One region of the Pseudoalteromonas sp. NH0006-46 genome, then DNA from elsewhere that is predicted to be linked to it. Evidence: predicted binding sites of a transcription regulator. Region 1 holds the regulator's gene; the other holds the start of a gene.
What was found. The regulator ArgR, encoded in region 1, controls arginine synthesis, uptake and breakdown. The targets are predictions, from matches to a motif close to ANTGAATANNTATTCANT.
Positions count from the first base shown of each region.

Region 1 (5,184 bases):
TGAAAAAGCGTGGAATGCTGAGTTTTTCAATTATGCATGGCAAAGCCTAAAAGTGGCAGGTGTTGTGAGTCTAATAACAATTGCATTGGGTGTATTTGTTGTTTTTTATCAACGTATAGCATCACATTCGTACCCACTTATTCCTGGGCGACTAGCGAGTACAGGTTATGCGCTACCTGGTACTGTGCTTGCCATTGCTGTGTTATTACCTCTTACCGTGTTAGAAAATGGCATTAATGCAGCATTAGAGTCATACAATTTAGACATAGGTCTGCTGCTAACAGGCAGTGTGTTTACTATAGTGATTGCTTATGTCGTTCGGTTTTATGCGATTGCTCACGGTGCAATAGAGTCGAGTTTTGTGCGTATTAGTCCATCGCTTGATATGGCAAGCCAGTCTATGGGTAAAAGCCAAGGCCAAACTTTGCGCTTAGTGCACCTACCTTTATTAAGACGAGGCTTACTGACCGCTGCGTTATTAGTGTTTATTGAATGCATGAAAGAGCTGCCCGCAGCTTTACTCCTGAGGCCATTTAATTTTGAAAGCCTAGCAACGCATGTTTTCCAGTATGTGAGTGATGAGCAATTAGAGCTGGCTTCTATATCTGCTTTGTTTATTGTTATTGTTGGATTTATCCCTTTGTATTTTATTAATCGTTCTATGGAGCAACACAGTTAAATGAGTAGTTTAATTTTGCAAGGTGTAAGCTATCACTATAACGGTACAAAGGTGATCGAAGACTTAGATTTAACGGTGGGTAAAGATGAGATTGTGTGTTTACTTGGTGCAAGTGGCTGCGGCAAAACCACTACACTAAAAGCCATTGCAGGTTTAGTTGAGGCTAAGCAAGGAAGTGTATTTATTGATGGTAAACTTGTCAGTGATGAATCAACATTTATTGCACCAGAGCACCGAAATATAGGTATGATGTTTCAAGATTACGCGTTGTTTCCTCATTTGAGCGTAGCAGATAACATTGCGTTTGGGTTAGGTAAAATGAGCCAATCCGAAAAACAACAACGTGTAGATGAAATGCTTCAGTTAGTGCATTTGTCGGGTTGTGCCGATAGGTTTCCTCACCAGCTTTCCGGAGGGCAGCAGCAACGTGTTGCGATTGCACGTGCATTGGCCTACAAACCTAGTTTGTTATTACTCGACGAGCCCTTTTCTAATATAGATACTCAAGTTAGGTTTGAGTTAATTGCTGATATTCGCCGCATTATTAAGGCGCAACAAGTATCAGCGGTATTTGTTACCCATTCCAAAGAAGAGGCGTTTGCTTTTTCAGACACGCTTGCCATTATGCATCGTGGAAAAGTTGCCCAACAAGGCACGCCAGAGCAGCTTTTTGCTGCGCCTAGGTCAAAGGTGGTTGCAGAGTTTCTTGGTCAAGGCATATACTTACCCGCACAAGCATTAACGGCAACTGAATATAAAACACCTTTTGGTACTGTTGAGTCTGATACGCAAGCAAGCCACAATTCATGTAGTGGTGAGTTATATGTGCGACCTCATCAAATTGAACTGGTGAAAGAGTGTCAAAGTGACAAACTCAGTAAACGGGCTACAATATTAAGTCGTCGCTTTATTGGTTCTGCTCATATTTATAAAGTTGTCATAGCCGAGCAAACGCTTGAAGTTGCAGCGCAATATGGCCAATCATTTGAAATCAATGAGCAGGTTATAATAAAAATAAAACCCCACACAGTGAACTTTTTTGAATCGTAATCAAATGTTATTTACTGTGTTTATATCTGTAAAACTGAGGAATAACAATGGCGCAAGCGCAATCTGGGATTTGTGCTGAAGCAAACCTACATGGTTTGCATTTATTTTTTAATGTGTTTGATGGTCAAGACGAATCATTGCGCGCTAAACTAAAGCAAGTAAGCGCTATTGAAGAAGAGTTTAACGATCAGTTTTCAGAGTCAATGTTGTCATGTGTTGTTGCCATTGGTGCCCAATATTGGCCTCATATCCTTCCTGAATATATTCCTAGTGAGCTGCAAAGCTTTCCCAATATAAATCATTCAGATCACCAAATGAGTGTCCAACCGTGTGACTTGTTTGTGCAGGTGCGTTCCGATAGAGAAGATGTAAATCACTTATTTGCACTGCAAGTTTTAAAGCTTTTTGCACCTGATGTAGAGCTGGTGGAGCAAATTCGTAACTTTCGCTTTTTAGATGGCCGAGACTTTAACGGCTTTATTTATGGTGGCGATATGCCACATGGTAGAAAAAAACGAGCAACCGCGTTAATTAATAAACCAGGGTGTTTTGAAGATCAGGGAAGTTATATTCATGTTCAACGCTACAAACACGACTTAACTGTTTGGCAGCATTTATCGCTCAGTGAACAAGAACAAATAATGGGCCGTACACGCCTAGATAACACGTTAATAACCCCTGCGTTAAATACGAGCCATGCCACGCGCAGTGAATTAAAAGATGAAGAAGGGCAACCCCTTTTGTTGAATCAAAGTATGCCTTATGGTGATGTTTATGAACAAGGGATGTTATGCATAAGCTGCGCAAGCACTGGGACTGCATTTGAGGCTGTATTGAATAGCCGTTTAGGTGAGGGGGAGTGTTACGACCACTGGCTTGATTTTACTCAAGCCGATATGGGGTCAGCTTTTTTTGCCCCCTCAGTTGGGTTTTTAAAGCAAATTTAAACCGTATCAAACAAAATACGTACACGTTCAAGTGTTACGTCTATTTCAGAAATTTTTGCTGGAGCAATAAATATAGTATCGTCTCCGGCAATAGTACCGAGTACACCATCGGCCTTTCCTAACGAGTCAAGTAAGCGGGCAATAAGCTGCGCAGCACCTGGGCTTGTGCGAATAATGATCATCATTTCATTATGCATAATATCAATTACTAACTGGCGTAATGGGCTTTTAGCTGTAGGCACTCCCATTTCAGCGGGGAGGCAGTAAACCATTTCTTGCTTAGCATTACGGGTACGCACAGCGCCAAACTTACTTAACATGCGTGACACTTTACTCTGGCTTATATTATCAAAGCCTTGCTCTTTGAGAGCATCAACTATTTCGCCCTGAGAGCCAAAGTTTTCTTCTTTTAAAAGAGACTTAAACGCTTTTACCAATGCTTCTTGTTTATCTTGAGGTTGCATAGTCTTTATTCATTATTGTTATTTATGCTGTAAATACTACACAAAAATGAATAATTATGCAGCAGTTGTTTAGTCAACTTGACAGTTTGATGCGATAAACCACCAAAGTTTACAACTATGGTCGAAAATATCGCAAAATAGGCCCGATAAATTTGTTTTTAGGCGCTAATTTCATTATCTTAAGGGCCACAAGTATTTCCTACCTCAAATGACGGAGAATTCCAATGAAAGTTGCTGTATTAGGTGCTGCAGGCGGTATCGGTCAAGCATTGTCTTTACTATTAAAAACAGGCTTACCGGCTGGTTCTGAATTATCACTTTACGATGTTGCACCAGTTGTACCGGGTGTTGCTGTTGACCTATCACACATCCCAACTGATGTTAAAGTAGCAGGTTTTGGCGCAGACGATTTAAACACAGCGCTTGAAGGTGCTGACATTGTTTTAATTCCAGCGGGTATGCCACGTAAACCAGGTATGGATCGTGCAGATTTATTTAATGTAAATGCCGGTATCATCAAAACACTAGCTGAAGGTATTGTTGCTAGCTGTCCTAAAGCACTTGTGGGTATTATTACTAACCCAGTAAACGGCACCGTACCTATTGTTGCTGAAGTGTTTAAAAAAGCAGGCACATACGATGCAAGCCGTGTATTTGGTATTACTACGCTTGACGTCATTCGTTCAGAAGCATTTGTTGCTGAACTTAAAGGTGTAGACGTTGCTACAGTTAAAGTACCTGTAATTGGTGGTCACTCTGGCACAACTATTCTTCCTCTTCTTTCTCAAGTTGAAGGTGTTACTTTCACTGAAGACGAAGTTGCTGCGCTTACTCCACGTATCCAAAATGCAGGTACTGAAGTAGTAAATGCTAAAGCCGGTGGTGGTTCAGCTACATTATCAATGGGTGCTGCTGCAGCACGTTTTTGTATGTCTTTAGTTAAAGGCCTACAAGGTGAAGAAGTTGTAGACTATGCATATGTTGCTGTTGAAGATGGTGATGCAGAGTATTTTGCACACCCAGTACGCTTAGGTAAAAACGGCGTTGAAGAAATTCTTTCTTACGGCGAACTTAGCGCTTTTGAAGAAAAAGCGAAAAACGACATGCTTGAGACTCTGAAAAAAGACATCAAAGAAGGTGTTGATTTCATGGCGTAATAGCCAAATTGAGCATTAAAAAAGCCTGCATTTGCAGGCTTTTTTGTTGATCTAAATTTATTTACATCGAGCCACTAAATATTAATGGTCACGGTCTACCGCTATGCGGGCTAAGCTGACTAATGCGTGTTTGTAATCAGATTCAGGTAAAAAGTTTAGGCAAGCAATTGCTTTATCAGCTTCTAATTCGGCTTTTTTCATTGTGAACTCTAAAGCATTGGTGTGCTTTAACGCATCTAATATAGCCTCTAAATTGTCCATTCCGTTACTGTGCTCAATGGCGTCTCGGATAAGCTGCTTTTGCTCACTGTTACCATGTTGCATGGCATATATGAGCGGTAGGGTAGGTTTTCCCTCAGCTAAATCATCACCAATATTTTTACCTAGCTGGTCTGCATCGGCATTATAATCCAGCACATCGTCAACAAGTTGAAATGCCGTGCCTAGGTGCATGCCATACAAGTTTAACGCATTGAGAGTGGCTTCATCATTGTCGGTAATAATGGCTGCAAGCCCAGTTGCAGCTTCAAACAACTTAGCTGTTTTAGAGTATATAACTTGCATATAGCTGGCTTCGGTTGTGTCTGGATCGTTGCAATTCATAAGTTGCAGCACTTCACCTTCAGCAATAATATTGGTTGCATCAGCAAGTATTTGCATAATTTGCATTTTGCCCAAACCGACCATCAACTGAAATGAGCGCGTGTAGATAAAGTCGCCAACTAATACGCTTGCAGCATTTCCAAATTCAGCGTTAGCTGTAGGCGTGCCTCGGCGCAAATTTGACTCGTCAACAACGTCGTCGTGTAATAAGGTCGCGGTGTGAATAAACTCAACAATGGTCGCAAGCGTAATGTGGTCTTTACCTGTATATCCTAGCGCTTTGG
Region 1 covers NZ_BAAJML010000002.1:304,869-310,052, forward strand. The annotation lists gene AC27I2_RS06220 (ABC transporter permease) at 1-679, shown strand, start outside; gene AC27I2_RS06225 (ABC transporter ATP-binding protein) at 680-1,729, shown strand; gene AC27I2_RS06230 (Dyp-type peroxidase) at 1,777-2,676, shown strand; gene argR (transcriptional regulator ArgR) at 2,673-3,140, opposite strand; gene mdh (malate dehydrogenase) at 3,365-4,297, shown strand; gene ispB (octaprenyl diphosphate synthase) at 4,379-5,184, opposite strand, start outside.

Region 2 (5,184 bases), on a different contig from region 1:
GCCAGAGCCTAAGCCACAATGGCGTGAAGTCATGAAGCTTATTAGTGAGCAGTCGTGTGAGCATTACCGCAATGTTGTCCGCCACGATGAGAATTTTGTTCCTTATTTTAGAATGGCAACGCCAGAGTTGGAGCTCTCTAAACTTCCGCTTGGTTCTCGCCCTGCAAAACGCAACCCTAATGGAGGCGTTGAAAGTTTACGTGCTATTCCGTGGATTTTTGCATGGAGTCAAAACCGGTTAATGTTGCCTGCTTGGTTAGGTGCGTTAACAGGCTTAAAAAAGGCACTAGACCAATATGGCTTAGAAACACTAAACGAAATGAGCCTCAATTGGCCATTTTTTAGAGCCCGTTTAGAAATGCTCGAAATGGTATTTAGTAAAGCCGATAGCTGGTTAAGTGAGCATTATGATAATGCGCTGGTGGAAGACATGTACAAGCCATTGGGTGTAACTTTGCGAAAAGAGCTTGAAGAAGCTATTGAGCTTGTGCAGTCATTAAGTCCACAAAAAAGCTTACTTGCCGGTCAGCCTTGGATCAAAGAGTCGATTAGTTTACGAAACCCGTACACCGATCCGCTCAATGTATTGCAGGTTGAATTGCTTCGCCGTGCTCGCTCTAACGAGGAGCATAACGAAGGGGACATCGATAATGCATTAATGATCACCATGACAGGTATTGCTGCAGGTATGCGTAATACTGGTTAATCATTAACGTTTATTATTTAGCAAGGGAACACGCTGTGTTCCCTTTTTTATGTTTAATAACCTAGCAATTTGGGTCTTAACCTTTTAAACTACTTAGCCATTGAATAATTAAAAAACCTTATGGCTTCATCAACTTTTACTGTGCAACAAGACACAGCACTTATTAATAAACACATCTCTTTAAACGTAGCGCAAACAGCGTCTTTACGTAGCCAATTAAAGTCGCAACGCGGCATATTAAACGCAAACAACATTGAACAGCTGTGCAAAGAGTTTAATGTTTCAGTCGATTCATTATTACAAGGTTTAGTGCCTTTAGCGTCTGAGTTTTCGGTGGCTCCAGTATCACATTTTCATGTGGGTGCTATTGTCAAAGCCATGGATGAGCAGCAACAAATCAGCTTTTATTTTGGCGCTAATGTAGAGTTTGATCACCAAGCGTTGAGTTTAGTTGTTCATGCAGAACAGTCTGCCATTAATAACGCTTGGTTAAATGGTGCTAAAAAAATTCTTAAAATTGCTATAAGCGATGCTCCGTGTGGCTACTGTCGCCAATTTATGAACGAATTAGCCGATGCGAAAGAATTTGATATTTTACTTCCAAGCCAACATTTTAAATTAGCAGAGCTATTACCTCACTCGTTTGGGCCAACCGATTTAGGTAACGAATTTAGCTTGTTTAATCCAAAGCCTCAGCTTGCGGTTTTTGATGATGAACAGATTGAAGGTACTTTTGCTGGCTTTGCGTTAAATGCGTATGTACCGTACAGTCAAAATTTTAGTGCGGTAAAAGTAAGTACATTTAATAATGGGGATTTTTACGGCAGTTATGCAGAAAACGCAGCCTATAGTCCAAGCTTATCGCCTCTACAAAGCGCGTTGAGTCAGTTCTTTTTAGCTGGCCTTAGTTTTGATAAGGAGACAGTGAAAGGCATCACACTGTTAGAGACGAAAGGGCACGAAAATCAAGCGGGCGTATCGAAAGCGGTATTATCGGGATTTACTGATTTGCCAGAGCTACAAGTAATTAGCGCTGCGCTTAAATAGAGTCAAAAAAGCACAGCTAATAAGCTGTGCTTTTACATATCAATTTACTTATAAAGAAATACTAACCGAGTAACACTTTAGCGGCTTCTAACACAACAGCCACTGATTTCCTTTCTATTTCACCGTGGTCAACGTTAGGGATTTCTTGACGAGTACGGTTAACTAATACACCGGCAACACAGGCAGCTTGCAAGCCAAGAGCTGCACACATAGTGAATAATGTAGCCGACTCCATTTCGTAGTTCATTACCCCTAGCTTTTGCCATTCTTCGCAGCTGCCTTGAAATGCTTTTGGCACATAACCAGAATGTGTATCGTAGCGTTCTTGGCCTGGGTAAAAAGTGTCGCTAGATGCAGTAATACCAATGTGAAAATCAATGTTTAAATTTTTACATGCTTCAACCATGGCCTGTGTTGCATAAAAGTCAGACACAGCCGGGTAGCTAAGCGGTGCAAAATGTTGGCTTGCACCGTCTAAGCGCACAGACGCTTGGCTAATTAATATTTCACCTTCATTAATGTGAGGCTGAATAGCACCCGTAGTGCCAATACGTAAAAATTGACGCACGCCTAGTTGAGCAAGTTCCTCTACTGCAATCGATGTAGATGGGCCGCCAATACCTGTAGAGCATATAACAACTGAATGGCCATTTAATTGACCAAGATAAACATGAAACTCACGTGTTTGAGCAAGACAGGTTGGGTTGTCTAGGAATTTTGAAATGCGTGCAGCGCGATCTGGGTCACCGGGTACAATTGCAAGTTTTGCACCTTGTAGATCGTCAATACATAGTCCTAAGTGAAATACCTTTTCCATATCTAAGCCTTTTTAAAATAATTTTTTTCAATCTAGCATCTTTGCTAGAAACCTACCTTAAGTACAGGACGTATGTCCGTATTTATAAAATTGAGCGCGTGCCTAGGCCAGTAAAACAGGGCTGTAGCGTATTTTATGCACCAACTATGAATATTCAAGCACACTCATAAATTTATGGTTTACGTGTGCAGTTGACTTGTGAGCGTAGACATTATAAGTATCACTCAATCAAGTGGTTAGTCATGAATGACAATTGCCAGTATTAATTAAAATTTATTAAATATCAGTGTTTTATGTTTTTATTTTAAATTTTTTTAGAATTAATTTTAATTATACATACGTTAAAAAATTCCAATTTTTAATTTTTTAAAGTTTAGGTCTGTTTAATCATTTTGCATAAATAATCACTAAAATACGCACAGAACAATTCATAAGGATTTATTATGAGTCAAGAAATTCAAGCATTTAATAGTAAAGTAGAGCACTGCTTATGTGCTCCTGGCGATGGTGTTTTTACTGTTAATACTGCAAAAGAGCGAAAAGCAGCACTTCGAAATAAACTGTACGGTCAAACCGAAAATGTAGAGACGTTATGGCGTGAATCGTTAAATGAGTTGCCACACTCTCCTCATAAAGCGGTAATGCTTGGAATTAGTTCTGATTGTGGTGGTGGTATTCTACGTGGTGCTAATTGGGGTCCTTTATTTGTTCGTTCAGCATTAATTGATCAGCATCCCGAATGTCATTCGTTTGACTTAGGCGATGTACGTGTTATTCCTCATTTATTGCACGACAAGTACCTAAACGACGCAACTATCTCTAATTGCCAAAAAGCGCTATACGGAAACGAAAATAACGATTACTACGTCAGTCCGCTATCAATTACCGAAGATGTGTGCGACAGCTTTTACGCGACGTTTAAAGATAAAGGTATTTTTGGTATTGGTGGCGATCACTCTATTAGTTACCCATTAACCAAAGCTTATTTAAAAGCTAAGCGCGAGCAAGGGAAGCGCACGGCTATTATCCACTTTGATGCGCACACCGATTTACTTGTGGAGCGTCTAGGCATAGATTTATGTTTTGGGTCTTGGTGTACACATATTTTAGAGTTTTTACCTGCACCACATCACTTAATTCAATTTGGCATACGCTCAAGTGGAAAACCAAAATCACACTGGGAAAACACATTTGGGGTTAAACAACATTGGGCGCATGAAATTATTGAACGCGGTGCAGCCGCTATTGCCGCAGATACTATTTCACAATTAAAAGCTGATAATGTTGACGAAGTGTATGTTAGTTTTGATATAGATGCCCTCGATGCAGAATTTGCTTCTGCAACCGGTACTCCTGAGGATAACGGGTTAACACCTCAACATGCATTAGATATTTTATCGGCCATTGCAGATGAGTTTCCTATTACAGGCGCTGACATGATGGAAATAGCACCATTTACCGACAGTTCTTTAGTTGGGCAAGCGAGTTCTGAAACAACGTTAAAAGAAGGCGCAAAAATTTCAGCCTTTTTGATTAATGCGATGAACAAATAAAAATTAATACTATAGGCTTAATTGTATCTAATTGACTACTCAAAACTAGCAGTCTACTCAGCCTCAACTATATTTATTGAATAATTACACTGAGGTTTATTGAATGAAGGGATTCGTTTTTTTACTTTGTTTTTTATACCCTGTTGCTCATGCTAACGAAATTAATATAGTAACGGAAGTTTTCCCTGACTTTCAATATCTCGATACAAACAACCAGTTGGCAGGGCGCTCTGTAGACAAGGTAAAAAACGCCCTTAATGCTGCTGGCATTAATTACACTATGTCGGCTAACAATTGGAGTGTGTCTTATAATGCAGCCCTTAGAGATAAAAACACCTGCATTTTTTCAATTGTTCGTTTGCCACCAAGAGAAAATAAATTTGTGTGGATAGCTGAACTTGAAGAGTTTGAGTCAGCGATTTTTGGACTAAAATCTCGTGGTATAAAATTAAGGACCTTACATGATGCCAAACGCTATAAAATAGCAGTACTAAGAGATAACTTTAGCCATCATTATTTACTTGAGCGCGGTTTTAACGAAAGCCGACATCTGTTACTAATTGATAACCTAGATAAAATTGATAAGTTAATTAGTGCACGCCGTGACATTCTTGATTTTGTTGTCCTAAGTAAAAAACAATTTAATTATCGTCTCAAAACATCACCAAAATTAAATTTACTCGAGCCAGTGCTTGATTTAAATACGGCTCAATCTCCGTTATATTTTGCGTGTAACATAAATATGGATGAGTCGTTAATTGCAAAATTACAGTTTGCATTTAGACAAACTTCCTCCCTTAATTAATGGCTAAAATCCATTTAACTAACTGAATAATAAAAACTTAAACATAAATTAAAAATATCAATTGCTGCGATTAAAAAAGCGACTATAATCAGCTGCTTTTTATATAAAAAGCGCTAACTTTTTGGAGCGTCAAATGGGTGATTTAATCGGGATTAGTCTATTGATCTTGATCAGTGCGTTGTTTGCTATGTCGGAAATAGCAATTGCAGCGTCACGAAAAATAAAACTTCGCGTAATGGCAGACGAAGGCAGTTTA
Region 2 covers NZ_BAAJML010000003.1:264,104-269,287, reverse strand. The annotation lists gene ppc (phosphoenolpyruvate carboxylase) at 1-706, shown strand, start outside; gene cdd (cytidine deaminase) at 827-1,753, shown strand; gene udp (uridine phosphorylase) at 1,815-2,570, opposite strand; gene AC27I2_RS08930 (arginase family protein) at 3,014-4,123, shown strand; gene AC27I2_RS08925 (amino acid ABC transporter substrate-binding protein) at 4,227-4,928, shown strand; gene paeA (polyamine export protein PaeA) at 5,062-5,184, shown strand, end outside.
Region 2: the regulator ArgR is predicted to act here: its motif matches at 2,962-2,979, upstream of AC27I2_RS08930 (arginase family protein).